DNA from 2 places in the Rhodoferax sp. RT5P35 genome. Region 1 is predicted to be linked to the other one. Evidence: riboswitches for the same ligand, from Rfam matches in the RefSeq annotation. Region 1 holds a riboswitch; the other holds the start of a gene.
What was found. A riboswitch is a leader RNA that binds a small molecule or an ion and turns the genes downstream of it on or off. The one in region 1 is predicted to bind S-adenosylhomocysteine.

Region 1 (6,878 bases):
TCACGCCCTCGGCAAAGCTTTGCAGACCGGGTTCGGCGATGAACTGGTTGCTGGCATGGACGATTTTCTCCAGCCCACGGCGGTTGGCATCCATGCGGCGCAGCTGGTCGTAGGAGCGGATAGCGGTGGTCAGCGTGGTGTAGAGCTTGGTGCGGGTGAGCTCGCTTTTGGTTTTGTAGTCGTTGATGTCAAACCGGCGGATGGTATCGATCTCCGGGGCCTGGCCCGGCTGGCCGGTGCGCAAGATGATGCGCACATGGGTCAGACCCAGTTCGCCCCGGATAGCCCCTACGGTGACCAGCCCGGCGTTGTCGGTTTCCATCACCACATCCAGCAGGATCACCGCCACATCGCGCTCCCGGCGCAGCACGTCCAGGGCATCGGCGGCAGAGTGGGCATGGAATAGCTGCAGGCCCCGGCCTTCGATCTCCAGCCCGCGCAAACCGTAGGCCGTGCTTTCGTGCACATCGGAGTCATCGTCCACCACCAGAATCCGCCACGGCTCTCGCCCAGCAGCCGCCTGTCGGGGCGGGCTGGTAGGCGGGCCGTCTATGAACTCAAGCAGATCTTCATCATCCATGGGCTGTGGGGCGGCGTGCGCAGGTTCAAACTAAAAGCTAAGTCTCTTACAAAATGTAGCCTAGGACAAGCGCATCGCCCCATGAGCCCGTGCAATAGGGAAAACCCTAAATTTACAGATTGGGAGCCAGAAAGCGCCGCAAATCCGCCTCGGGCACGCCCCGGCGCTGGGCCAGGTCTTTGAGCTGGTCTTCGCCGATCTTGCCGACGTTGAAGTACTGGGCTGCAGGGTGGCCCAGCTGGAAGCCGCTGACGCTGGCGGCGGGCATCATGGCCAGGCTCTCCGTCAGTTGCATGCCAATGTCATCGCATTGCAGCAGCGCAAACATGTCTTGCTTGACGCTGTGGTCAGGGCAGGCCGGGTAACCGGGCGCAGGGCGGATGCCGGTGTACTTTTCGCCAATCATCTCCTCGATGCTCAGCGACTCTTGCGGCGCGTAGCCCCACAGGTCGGTGCGCACGCGGTGGTGCAGGCATTCGGCAAAGGCCTCGGCCAGCCGGTCGGCAATGGCCTTGAGCATGATGCTGGAGTAGTCGTCCAGTTCGGACTGGAACTGGGCTTCTTTCTTTTCGGCACCGAGCCCGGCGGTGACGGCAAACAGGCCGGCGTAGTCGGCAATGCCGCTGGTCTTGGGCGCCACGAAGTCGGCCAGGCAACGGCTGGGGCGCATGACCCCTTCAACCGCTTGTTTTTCGGCTTGCTGGCGCAGGCCGTGCCAGGTCAAGGCCACCTCGGTGCGCGACTCGTCGGTGTAGAAGGCGATGTCGTCGTCATTCACGCTGTTGGCCGGGTACAGGGCGACGACCCCGTTGGCGATGAGCCAGCGGCCTTCGATGGCGCGTTTGAGCATGGCCTGCGCATCCTTGAACACGCGGCTGGCTTCCACGCCCACCACCTCGTCGGTCAGGATGGCGGGGTAGGGCCCGGCCAGGTCCCAGGTCTGGAAGAACGGGCCCCAGTCGATGTAGCGGGCCAGCTCGGTGAGGTCGAAGTTCTTGAACACACGCCGCCCAATGAACTTGGGTACCTTGGGCGTGTAGGCCGCCCAATCGACCACGGCTTTATTCGCCCGGCACTTGGCCAGCGGCCACAGCGGGGTTTGCTTCTTGTTGGCGTGCTGGTGGCGCACCTTGTCGTAGTCGGCGTTTAGTTCTGCTATGAAATTAGAAGCGCCATTCCCAAGCAGACTCTGCGCTACGCCCACACTTCGTGATGCATCGGGCACATATACCACCGGGCCGTCGTAGTGGTGCGCAATCTTCACGGCGGTGTGCACGCGGCTGGTGGTGGCGCCGCCAATCATCAGCGGGATCTTCTTGATGCGGAAGTGGTCGTCCTTTTGCATCTCGCCCGCCACGTACTGCATTTCTTCCAGGCTGGGGGTGATCAGGCCGGAGAGGCCCACGATGTCGGCCCCTTCCACCTTGGCGCGGGCCAAAATTTCGTGGCAGGGCACCATCACGCCCATGTTGATGACCTCGAAGTTGTTGCACTGCAAGACCACGGTGACGATGTTTTTGCCGATGTCGTGCACATCGCCCTTCACCGTGGCGATGATGATCTTGCCCTTGGTGCGCACATCGCGGCCCGCGGCTTCGTCCAGGCGCTTTTCTTCTTCGATGTAGGGGATGAGGTGCGCCACCGCGGACTTCATCACCCGCGCCGACTTGACCACCTGCGGCAGGAACATCTTGCCCTGGCCAAACAGGTCACCCACGATGTTCATGCCCGCCATCAGCGGGCCTTCGATCACGTGCAGCGGGCGGCCGCCCTTGGCCAGGATGGCCTGGTAGGCTTCTTCGGTGTCGGGCACGATGAAGTCGGTGATGCCGTGCACCATGGCGTGGCTCAGACGCTGCTCCACCGTCACAAAATGGTCGGCAGTGCCGCGCCAGTCCAGGCGCTTGCTCTCGTCCTTGGCACCGCTCTTAGCGGTTTCGGCAATCTCGACCAGGCGCTCGCCCGCATCGGGGCGGCGGTTCAGAACCACGTCTTCCACGCGCTCCCGCAGCACCGGCTCCAGGTCGTCGTACACGCCGACCATGCCCGCGTTGACGATGCCCATGTCCATGCCCGCTGAAATAGCGTGGTACAGAAACACGGTGTGGATGGCCTCGCGCACCGGGTCGTTGCCCCGGAAGGAAAAGCTCACATTGGATACGCCGCCGGAAATTTTTGCGCCTGGCAGGTTGGCTTTGATCCAGCGCACCGCCTCGATGAAATCGACCGCGTAGTTGTTGTGCTCTTCGATGCCGGTGGCAATGGCGAAGATGTTTGGGTCGAAGATGATGTCTTCGGGAGGAAAGCCCACCTCGTCCACCAGGATGCGGTAGGCGCGTTCGCAAATTTCAATCTTGCGCTGGTAGGTGTCGGCCTGGCCCTGCTCGTCGAACGCCATCACCACGGCAGCAGCGCCGTAGCGCCGCACCAGCGTGGCCTGGTGTTTGAAGGCCTCCACGCCTTCTTTCATGCTGATGGAGTTGACGATGGGTTTGCCCTGGATGCAGCGCAGCCCGGCCTCGATCACCTCCCACTTGGAGCTGTCCACCATGATCGGCACGCGGGCGATGTCGGGCTCTGAGGCAATCAGGTTCAAAAACCGCACCATGGCCGCCTTGCTGTCCAGCATGGCTTCGTCCATGTTGATGTCGATCACCTGCGCGCCGTTTTCCACCTGCTGGCGGGCGACGGACAAGGCCTGGTCGAATTCGCCGTTCAAAATCATGCGGGCGAAGGCCTTGGAGCCGGTGACGTTGGTGCGCTCGCCGATGTTGACAAAAAGCGTGCCTTGGCCAATGAGCACAGGCTCCAGACCGGACAACAGCATGGGGGGGACGGGGCTTACGACGGATTCGGACATACAACTCACCTGTGGAGGGACATGGTTCAGGTGAGCGTCGTTGGCAACAACCCAAGCCTGACGGGAACCAGCCCGCTGCAACGCTCCTTGGGAAGCTGCAATTTTAAGGGCGGACGAAAATTTATAAAAAATATGGCTCCAGCGCTTATATCGCATACGCTATTAGCTATTTATTTAATAGCAATCATCTTCCTCGCTACACACGGGCTTTAAACCGCTGTGTTACACAGCTTGTTACAAGTTCACCACCCACCCGACCATGTTCAAAAATCTGATTGACGGCATCAAAACCCAGCTGTCCCGGCCACCGGAACTGCTGGAAGCCCACGAGCGCATGCGGTCGGTGCAGCACTCGGGGTCGGCCAGCCGGGCGGCGGAGTTACTGATTGCACCCACCGCGCTGATGCAGCTCAAGCCCGCCGAGGCGCTGGCCATCGTCAGCTACATGACCCCACGCCGCATCCCCATGGGCACCACCTTCATCCACGAGGGCGATACAACCGAAACCGGTTACATGCTGCTACTGCTGGAAGGCGAGGTGACGGTGGAAAACATCGTCGTCAGCCGCGTTGACCCGGTAACCGTCAGCGTGCTTGGCCCCGGCAGCCTGATTGGCGAAATGGGCCTGATCGACGGCCAGGCCCGGCTGGCCTCGTGCACCGCCAGCACCCACGTCACCTGCGCCATCCTGTCGCGCGACGCGCTGGAAAAACTCAGCCAGGACGACCCGCAAACTGCCGCCAAACTGCTGCTGGCCGTGTCCATGCGCATCGCCGAGCGGCTGCGCGACACCACGGGCAAGGTCAAACGCTACAGCCAGCTGGTGCAAGCCATGCAGCAGGAAATCGACCATTTGATGCCAACCTGACTTTTACGCTCACCCCCAGGCTACAGTGCTTCGCATCTTTCGCCACCCCCCTTGCAGGGGGCAACACCAGCAGCCTGGCAAAGCCAGTTCTGCGGTGTTTCTGGAAGCGGTTGTTAAACCACAGCCAGCGCCGCCGCAGGCAGGCCAAACACCCGGTCAAACACCCAGTTGAAAACAAAGGTGTAGACCACAAAGAACACCACCAGCCCCAGGTCCATCACCAGGGCTTGCCATAGCGTGGTGTCAAACCACCAGGCCATCAGCGGCACCAGGAACAGCACCAGCCCCCCTTCAAAGACCACCGCGTGCGCCACCCTGCGCGCCACACTGCGGCCCCGCACGGTCTGGCGGGCTTCCCAGGCCTCAAACAAGGTGTTGAACACCAGGTTCCACACCACGGCCACCACCGAAGCCGCCACCGCCAGCAGGCCCGCGGTCTGCATGCCTTGGCCCGACATGCCGGCCAGCCCCAGTGTGGCGGCCACGATGGCAAAGCCCTCGTACAGGCTGACGTAAACAAACTTTCTCTTCATTCCTTGCATGGCGCGATTCCTTGAATATGGGATGAATGTATGTCTTAAACTTTGATACTTAAAGTCAGCTTATTTCAACTTAACTGATAGATGGACGATGGCATTTACCTCCGAAAGCGTGCAGGTGTTTCTGGCCGTGCTGGACCGGGGCTCGTTCTCGGCCGCCGCGCGGGCGCTGGGGCGTGTGCCTTCGGCCGTCAGCATGGCCATTGCCCACCTGGAGGCCGAGCTGAATTTGCCGCTGTTTGACCGCAGTGGCCGTGAGCCCCAGCCCACGGCAGCAGCTCGCTCGCTGGAGCCGCAGGCCCGGCTGCTGGCGGCCCAGTTGCGGCAATTGCAGGCCCAGGCACTGGCCTTGACGCAGGGCCTGGAAAGCCGCCTGACGCTGGCCATCGCCCCCGAGCTGCTGGCCGCAGAGTGGCGTAGCCCGCTGGCCACCCTGGCGCAGGAATACCCGCTACTGGAAGTCGAGGTGCTGGCCGCGCCCCAGGCCGACGCGCTAGCCATGCTGCACGCGGGGCGGGCCAATCTGGCGCTGGTGTTCGAGCGGCCCAGCCTGGACGGGCGCGAAGGCTTCCAGGAGGTGAGCAGCGAAATTCTGGTGGCGGTGATGGCCCCCGCCTTGCTGGCCCAGACCCAGCGGCCAGGAGCGGGCCCGCGCGAAGAGCAGCTCACCAACACCCGCCAGATCGTGGTCGCCAGCCGCGACCTGGCCACCATCGACACCCGCTTCGCCTACGCCCGCCACTGCTGGCGCACCGACAACCACATCGCCGCGCTGGGCCTGATCGAGGCCGGTATCGGCTGGGGCTGGCTGCCGCAGTCGTTTGTGCGCAGCCAGATCGCCGTCGGCACGCTGGTCGAGATGCCGTTCGACAACCTGACCAACCGCATGGAGCTGTGGGTGGACGTGGTGTGGTCCAAAGAGCGCCCGCTGGGCCTGGGCGCGCGGCGCTTCGTGGCGCTGGTCAGCGCCGGGCGGGTCGGCGGCAAACCACCGCCAGGGCCTTCTAGGGATTTATAAGGGGTCTGACGCTCGTTGTGACCCAGCAATGCTGCTAGAGCGGTCCGATGCGGGCAGGGCTCCGCTGGACTCCAGCAGCGCAATTTGCGCCTTGATGGTCGCGGGCGTAATGGAGGAGATGGGAGATGCTGAAGTATCTGCCGAGAGCGCGCCGGCGTTTGCACTGCTCCCGCTTCCCCCGCCGCAGGCAACGAGGCTGAAGGCCAGCAGGCTGCCGCAGATGGGATGACAGAACTTATTCGCAGGTGTCACCATTGGGCATTGTTGTAAAACTGCCAGAGCGTGCAGCGTTGTATTCCATATAACGCTTGGCACGCTCACGGGTATTGGCGGTCATGGCTTCAATACGGCCGGACATTTCGCTGCGGCCCTCAACAAAATTTTTACCGAGACAATTAGTAGATGCCATAAGCGCATCACCGACCTTTTGCAGGGCGACCTTGTCCGTCAATTCAACAGTAAGTGTCATTTGGGTTGCTTTTGCATCTTGCACCGCAGCGCGTTGCTGTGCAGCTGTGAGTGGCAGGCGGGTGATATAGGCCTCAATGTCATCCCGCACCCCGTTGCCATTCACGTCTGGCCCGGCAATGCTGCTAGAGCGGTCTAATGCGGGTAGGGCACCGCTGGACTCCAGCTTTGCAATTTGCGCCTTGAGGGTGGCAGGCGTGGTGGGCGTGGCGGTATCAGCCGTAGGCGCACTGGCGGCGGCACTGCTACCGCTTCCACCGCCGCAGGCCGCGAGGCTGAGGGCCAGCAGGCTGCAGCAGATGCAATGCCGGTACTTATTCGCAGGTGTCACCATTGGGCATTGTTGTAGAACTGCCAGAGCGTGCAGCGTTGTATTCCATATAACGCTTGGCACGCTCACGGGTATTGGCGGTCATGGCTTGGATACGACTTGACAATTCAGCAAAACTATCTCCTGAGGTATCACCCAAACAATTAGTGGATGCCATAAGTGCATCGCCCACCTTCTGCAGGGCCACCTTGTCACTCAAGTCCACCACAAGCGT
Region 2 (6,878 bases), on a different contig from region 1:
GGCCTCGGGCTCGGGGTCGTCTACGGTGGGCGGCACCCAGTGCTCAGACAAGACCAACTCGCAGGCCTCTTGCAGCGATTCGGGGGTGAGGGAGCGGGCGTTCAGCCCCTCCACGCACAGCACCCGGGCATCGACGCGCAGCTTGGGGTGCAGCTGGGCATGCCCCACGTCCACACCCGTAACCTGGGCCACGCCCGCCTGCAGCAGGCAGTCGGTAAAGCCACCGGTGCTTTGGCCCACGTCCAGTACATACAGCCCCGTCACGTCCAGGCCGGTGTGCTTGAGCGCGGCTTCCAGCTTGAGCCCGCCGCGCGAAACGTAGCGCGCCTCGGCATCGTTGAGCAGCTCCAACTGCGCGTCTTCGGGGATGTCGTCCTTGTTCTTGACCACGTCGCGCCATTTGATGCCGTCAAACCAGCGCATCCCCCCGGTGATGAGGCGCACGGCCTGGGAGCGGGATGCGGCCATGCCGCGTTCTACTAACAATTGGTCTGCACGCATAATTTTTGGCCCTCCCCCAGGCTTGCCCACTGCCCCGAACTCGGCTTGTAAAGCCGAGAGCGCATGTGGCCGCCAACCCCCTACCGGGGGCGAACCCTATGGTCTGGCAAAGCCAGTCCCATGGGTTCCTGGAATGGAGAGCGCTGCTTTCTTTCAGTGGTTATTGCTATTAGTAGCGGTAAGCGTCGGCTTTGTACGGGCCGGCTTTGCTCACGCCGATGTACGCGGCTTGCTCGTCGGTCAGCTCGGTCAGCATCGCGCCGACCTTCTTCAGGTGCAGGCGGGCGACTTTTTCGTCCAGGTGCTTGGGCAGCACGTAGACCTTGCCGTTTTCGTACGCGTCCTTCTTAGTGAACAGCTCGATCTGGGCGATGGTCTGGTTGGCGAAGCTGGCCGACATCACAAAGCTGGGGTGGCCGGTGCCGCAACCCAAGTTGACCAAACGGCCCTTGGCCAGCAAGATGATTTTCTTACCGCTGGGGAAAGTGATGTGATCGACTTGCGGCTTGATTTCTTCCCACTGGTACTGCTCGATCGCCGCAACTTCGATTTCGTTGTCGAAGTGGCCGATGTTGCAAACGATGGCCTGGTCTTTCATACGCAGCATGTGGTCGTGGGTGATGACGCTCTTGTTGCCGGTGGTGGTGACGAAGATGTCGGCGTGTTCGCAGGCGTAGTCCATGGTGACCACGCGGTAGCCTTCCATGGCGGCTTGCAGGGCGTTGATGGGGTCGATCTCGGTGACCCACACTTGCGCCGATAGCGCGCGCAGGGCCTGGGCCGAGCCCTTGCCCACGTCGCCGTAGCCGGCAACGACTGCGACTTTGCCTGCAATCATCACGTCGGTGGCGCGCTTGATGCCGTCCACCAGGGATTCGCGGCAGCCGTACAGATTGTCGAACTTGCTCTTGGTGACGGAGTCGTTGACGTTGATGGCACGGAACAGCAGCGTGCCCTTGGCCGACATTTCGTTCAGGCGGTGGACGCCAGTGGTGGTTTCTTCGGTCACACCGATGATTTCAGCGGCCTTGCGGGCGTACCAGGTAGGGTCCACGGCCAGCTTGGCCTTGATGGCAGCGTACAGCAGCGTTTCTTCTTCGCTGGTGGGGTTGGCGATCAACGAAGCGTCTTTTGCGGCGCGCTGGCCCAGGTGCATCAGCAGCGTGGCATCGCCGCCGTCGTCCAGAATCATGTTCGGGCCTTCGCCAGGGGTGCCCTTGGCACCGAAGTCAAAGATGGCGTGGGTGTAGTCCCAGTAGTCTTTCAGCGACTCGCCCTTGATGGCGAACACCGGCGTACCGGCCGCAGCGATGGCGGCGGCGGCGTGGTCTTGCGTGGAGAAGATGTTGCACGAAGCCCAGCGCACTTGCGCACCCAGGGCCTGCAGGGTTTCGATCAGCACGGCGGTCTGGATCGTCATGTGCAGCGAGCCGGTGATGCGCGCGCCTTTGAGCGGCTGGGCCGCAGCGAATTCTTCGCGGATGGCCATCAGGCCGGGCATTTCGGTTTCGGCAATGCGGATTTCGCGCTGGCCCCAGCCTGCCAGGGACAGGTCGGCAATGGCTTGGTCAGGGGTCGATACGGGGACAGATTTGAGGACTGCATTCATGGAGGGCTCCAAAACAGGTTGGTACATGTTGGTAGGGCCACTGCGCAGACGGCGAACCGGGACTCACCCGAATCTCAGCCTAGCAGGCAGTGGGTGAGCGCGGTTATCAATTGATAGATAGTTTCCGAGCCTCACACCCGTGCCGGTTGTTACCAGGCCAGGGGTTGCAGCGCTCCTCGGAGAGTTCAGATTATACGAAGGACGCAGTACGGCTTGCAAATACTATTTATTTGATAGCGGTTAGCGCACGTTCTGTATTCGCTAACGCCCTATTTCTTATAAATTTTAATAGCCATGAGCGCATCCTGGGCAGACAGGGAAGATGGGTTGGCCGATCTAACGGCAGACTGGCTGCGCGACTTGCGCTTCTTCCACCAGATCACTACGCCGGTGACGCTGAGCATGGCCACCACCAGGCCCATCAGCGAGATCAAGATCCGCCCCGGCAGGCCCAGAATGCGGCCTGAGTGCAGCGGGAATTGCGCCTGCACAAAAATGTCGGCGGCCGTGCCCTTCCAGGGCTCGCGGGTGCCCAGCATGCGCCCGTCCCCGCCGTCCAGGTAGAGCGTGCGCGGGCCGACACCGCCAGAGCCGTGCGCGTCTTCGGGCTCAAAAAACTGTACGCCGTAAATGCCGAAATTGCGGGCGTAAAAAACCGAACCAACGGGCTCGCTCCAGCCGCGCTGCGCGGCCTCGGCGCGGGCGGCATCCAGCACCTGGGCGTAGCCGCGCTGCGGCAGGATGGGCCGGTTCTCTTCGGTTGGGGTGCGCACATCGAAGGGCGATGGCGTGACGTTGGACACCAGCGACATCACCGGAAAAAACACCTCGCGGTACAGGTTCAGCGAGAACGCCGTGAAGGCCACCACGAACAACAGCCCCCAGGTCCACAGGCTGCTCGCGCGGTGCAGGTCAAAATTCAGCTTGTACGACCCGCCGCGCCAGCGCACCCGCCAGGCCGGCATCCAGCGCTGCCAGCCGCTCTTGCGCGGCGCGCCCGACCCGGCCGGGCGCACCGGCAGCGTCAGGTAGAAACCAGTGAAGCAGTCCACTGTCCAGACCAGCGCCACCACGCCCATCAGCCACACGCCCCAGCGGTCTATGCCCCATATCTCCGGCATGTGCAGGCTGTAGTGCAGCACGTACAAAAAGGAGATGAAATTTTCTTCGCGGATGGGCCAGACCGCGCCCCATTCGCGCCGCCCCAGTTCCTCGCCAGACACCGGGTCCACAAACACCTGGTTGAAGCCCGGCTTGAGCAGCTCGCCGCTGGCCGGATCGACCCGGCCCTCGACACCAAAGGCCAGCGAATGGCCGGGCTCGGCGGCCAGCGGAACAAAGCTGACCTGCACGCTAGGGTGCCGGGCTTCGATCTGCTGCGCCAGCTCCAGCACCGGCAGCGCCGGGCCTTCGGCGCGCGCGTCCAAAAGATGCGGATTCAGCCACCCGTCGAGTTCGTGGTCCCAGGAAATCACCGCGCCGGTGACGCCGGAGATGAACAGGAAACCGGCGATGAAAAGGCCCACCCAGCGGTGGACCAGGACAAGTAGCAAACGCATGTGTCAGGCCTTGTCAGAAGTCGAACCGCGCGCTCAGGCTGAGGCTGCGCGGATCGGCGGGTTTGGTCCAGTTGGCGTACTGGTATTCCCAGAAGCGCGCATTGGTAACGTTGTTGATACCGGCGCGCAGCGTGGTGGCATAGCCGCCCAGGTTCAGGCTGTAGCTGGCACCGAGGTTGTAGACGGTGTGCGCACCGACCTGCACGCTGTTGGCGGCATTCAGCAGCACACTGCCGGTGAACTTGGCATCGGCCGACAGCTCCAGCCCGGTGGCCTGCGGCATCTGGTAGCGCACGCGGGCCGTGGCCATCGACTTGGGCGCACCCGCGACGCGGTTGCCGATGTTGGCATTGCCCTTGTTGTACGCGGTGTTGAGCAGCATCAGGTTGCCAGACAGCTGCCACTGCGCGCCGACGCGCGTGGCCGCGCCGAGTTCCAGGCCCTGGTAGCGCGAGGCACCGTCCTGCACCAGCACATTGCTGCTGTTGGCGTACTCGCTGGGCCGCTCGATGCGGAACAGCGCCGCCGTGGCGTTCCAGCGCTGCTGCTCGGATTTGACGCCGATCTCGTACTGCTTGCTGGTCAGCGGGTCGAGCAGCCGATTCGCATTCGCATAGGTACTGCCAACGGTCTTGCCCGGCTCCAGCGATTGCATGTAGCTGGTGTAGACCATGGTATTGGCGGCGGGCCGGAACATCAGCGCCACGGTGGGGGTGGTCACGCTGTCGGAGTAGTTGCTTTGCAGGCTGCCGTCGACGTTGTAGTCGTTCTGCGCGTAGCGGGTGTGGCGCAGACCGCCGAGCACCGACCAGCGCTCCGACAGCTTGACCGTATCGCTGGCAAAGACAGCTTTCTGCGTGATGTCGCCAGCGCGGTACAGGTTCAGGTTGCCCTGGCTGGTGTAGCTGCGGGTATTGGGCGCAAAGATATTGCCCGGGCCGAGGGTGATCCAGGCACCGTTGGCGCTGTAGTCGTTCAACTGCTTTTGCCAAGCGGTGCCCAACACCAGTTGGTGCTCCAAGCCACCGGCCATGGCCCGGCCTTCCAGCATCGCCTGCCACTGGTCAAAGCGGTGGCCTTCGCGCGAGTCCGATCGGTTCTCGTTGTAGTTACCGGCAGCATCTTGCAGGTACAGGATGCTCTCGTTGCGGCTGCGCTGCGAGGTGCTGTAGCTGTAATGGGTGCTGGCCGTCCAGTCGGGCGAGATGCGGTACTTCAGCCCGGTGGAGGTAAACAAAAATGCGGTGTCAAGAAACTGCCCGCCGCTGAGCAGGCTCTGGCTGTCGCCCGGCACCGTGCCCGGCAGACTGCCGCCGACCAGTTGCCCGGCAGAGATGGAAGGCCCCTGCCCTTCGGTCTTGCGCTTCTGGTGCAGCGCGTCGAAGTTCCAGGTCAGGTCCGAGGTCAGCCGCGCGTCCAGCGCCAGCGACACCGACTGCCGGTCCACCGTGCCGTCGTTGAAGGTCTTGCCGTTTTCATTCACCACGTTCAGGCGGTAGCCAAACCTTTTGTCTTCGCCAAAACGCCCCCCAAGATCGACGCTCTGGCTCCAGATGCTGTTCGACTTGTAGCCCAGCTCGATGCTGCGCAGCGGCTCGTCCGTGGGCTGCTTGGTGACGTAGTTGATGAGTCCGCCCGGCGAGCCAAAGCCGTACAGAAAACCCGACGCACCTTTGAACAACTCGATCTGCTCAAAGTGCTCGTACGGCAGCGTGATGGCATAGCTCAGAAACGGCTTGCCATCGATGCGGTAGGCGTTCTGCCAGTCCAGGTCCAGGCCGCGCACCGTCACGTAAGTGGCCCAGCTGCTGTAGGCACCGCTGTTGTCGGTGACCGAGGCGTCGAGGGCGAACACATCGCCCAGCTTGCTGATCTGGCGCTGCTGCAACTCTTCGCGCGTTACCACCGTGGTCGACAGCGGAGTTTCCAGCTGCGTGCGCGTGCCCAGGGCTCCGCCGCCCAGCTTGGCCTGCAGGCCCGGTGCGGCGTCGGCAGTCGCGCTGGCGGTGACGGTCACGGCCGGCAACACCGCCGCTCCTGGGGTGGAAGGTACTGGGGTCAAAGGGCTGGCCGGTGGCTCGCCCGGTGCGCTGGCCGCACGCACGGTGTAGGACTTGTCGCCGGTTTTGCCCGCCTCCAGGCCGCTGCCCACCAGCAGCGCCGCCAGTGCCTGCTCGGGGGTGTAATGCCCATTCAAGGCCGCGGCTTGCTTGCCGCGCACCAGGTTTGCATCCACGCCGACCAGGATGCCGGTGCTGGCCGCCAGCGCCGTCAATGCGCGGTCCAGCGGCTGGGCGCTTTGCTGCAACAGCAGGCGGGTGCCGGGTTGGGCGGTCTGGGTCTGGGCCTGGGCGGCTGCGAACGGCAGTGCCAGGGCCGTGACCAGCGCCGTGTTCAACACCGACAGGCGCAGCTTACAAGCCAGCATGGGCGGGGTACGAAAAAGGGTTTTGGGCATGCGCTACTTTCAAAGGGTGGAATAAAAACAAAAGGTCTTCATTTCCCATGACAAGCGGCGCGGCATTTCGGGTAGGGCGGGCGGGCATTTATTTTTGCTGCCGGACCAGGGCCAGGTAGTCGGTGTAAAAAGTGACCTGGATCGGCAAGGCCTGGACCAGCAGGGCCAGCGCCTCGCGCGGCTGGGCCACCGGCAGTACGCCGGTGAAGCGCAGCGTCTGCGAGGCCGGGGCATCCACGTCCAGCACGCCAGGCCGGTAGCGGGCTAGCTCGGCCAGCACCTCGGGCAGGGGCGCGTCGTAGAACACCAGAATGCCCTGGGCCCAGCCGATGGCCATTGGGCCTGCACCATCCGGCAGCGGCAGCACCCGTTGCGCATCGAACCTGGCAGATTGGCCCGCGCTGAGCGGCATGGCCTGGGCGGGCGCTTGGGCCGGCGTGATCTGCACGGTGGATTCGGTAACCGTCACACGGCTGTCGGCGGCATCCTGGCGAACGGCGTAGCGGGTGCCCATCGCGCGCACCGTGCCGTCGCGGCCCTGCACCTCGAACGGTCGGCCATCTTTGGCCACCTGCACCAGCACTTCGCCCTGGCGCAACCGCAGAACGCGGCGCTGGGCGCTGTAGTCGATGTCCACCGCACTGAGGGTGTTGAGGGTGATGCGGCTGCCGTCGTCCAGGGTGAAGCTGCGCACCTCGCCCGCAGCGGTGTGCTGGTCGGCTCCGTACCGGGCCAGCAGGCTGGCACCGGT

Region 2: it holds a riboswitch for S-adenosylhomocysteine, as region 1 does, so the genes downstream of both, ahcY (adenosylhomocysteinase) here and metH (methionine synthase) in region 1, are expected to answer to the same signal.

Annotation. Positions count from the first base shown of each region.
Region 1 covers NZ_JBWMAX010000004.1:332,879-339,756, forward strand. The annotation lists gene AC097L_RS08110 (GGDEF/EAL domain-containing response regulator) at 1-580, opposite strand, end outside; gene metH (methionine synthase) at 693-3,440, opposite strand; S-adenosyl-L-homocysteine riboswitch at 3,466-3,535, opposite strand; gene AC097L_RS08120 (cyclic nucleotide-binding domain-containing protein) at 3,700-4,308, shown strand; gene AC097L_RS08125 (PACE efflux transporter) at 4,422-4,850, opposite strand; gene AC097L_RS08130 (LysR family transcriptional regulator) at 4,939-5,865, shown strand; gene AC097L_RS08135 (hypothetical protein) at 6,101-6,733, opposite strand; gene AC097L_RS08140 (hypothetical protein) at 6,648-6,878, opposite strand, start outside.
Region 2 covers NZ_JBWMAX010000015.1:2,047-8,924, forward strand. The annotation lists gene AC097L_RS19900 (TlyA family RNA methyltransferase) at 1-501, opposite strand, end outside; gene ahcY (adenosylhomocysteinase) at 671-2,110, opposite strand; S-adenosyl-L-homocysteine riboswitch at 2,199-2,294, opposite strand; gene AC097L_RS19910 (PepSY-associated TM helix domain-containing protein) at 2,380-3,669, opposite strand; gene AC097L_RS19915 (TonB-dependent siderophore receptor) at 3,683-6,127, opposite strand; gene AC097L_RS19920 (FecR family protein) at 6,216-6,878, opposite strand, start outside.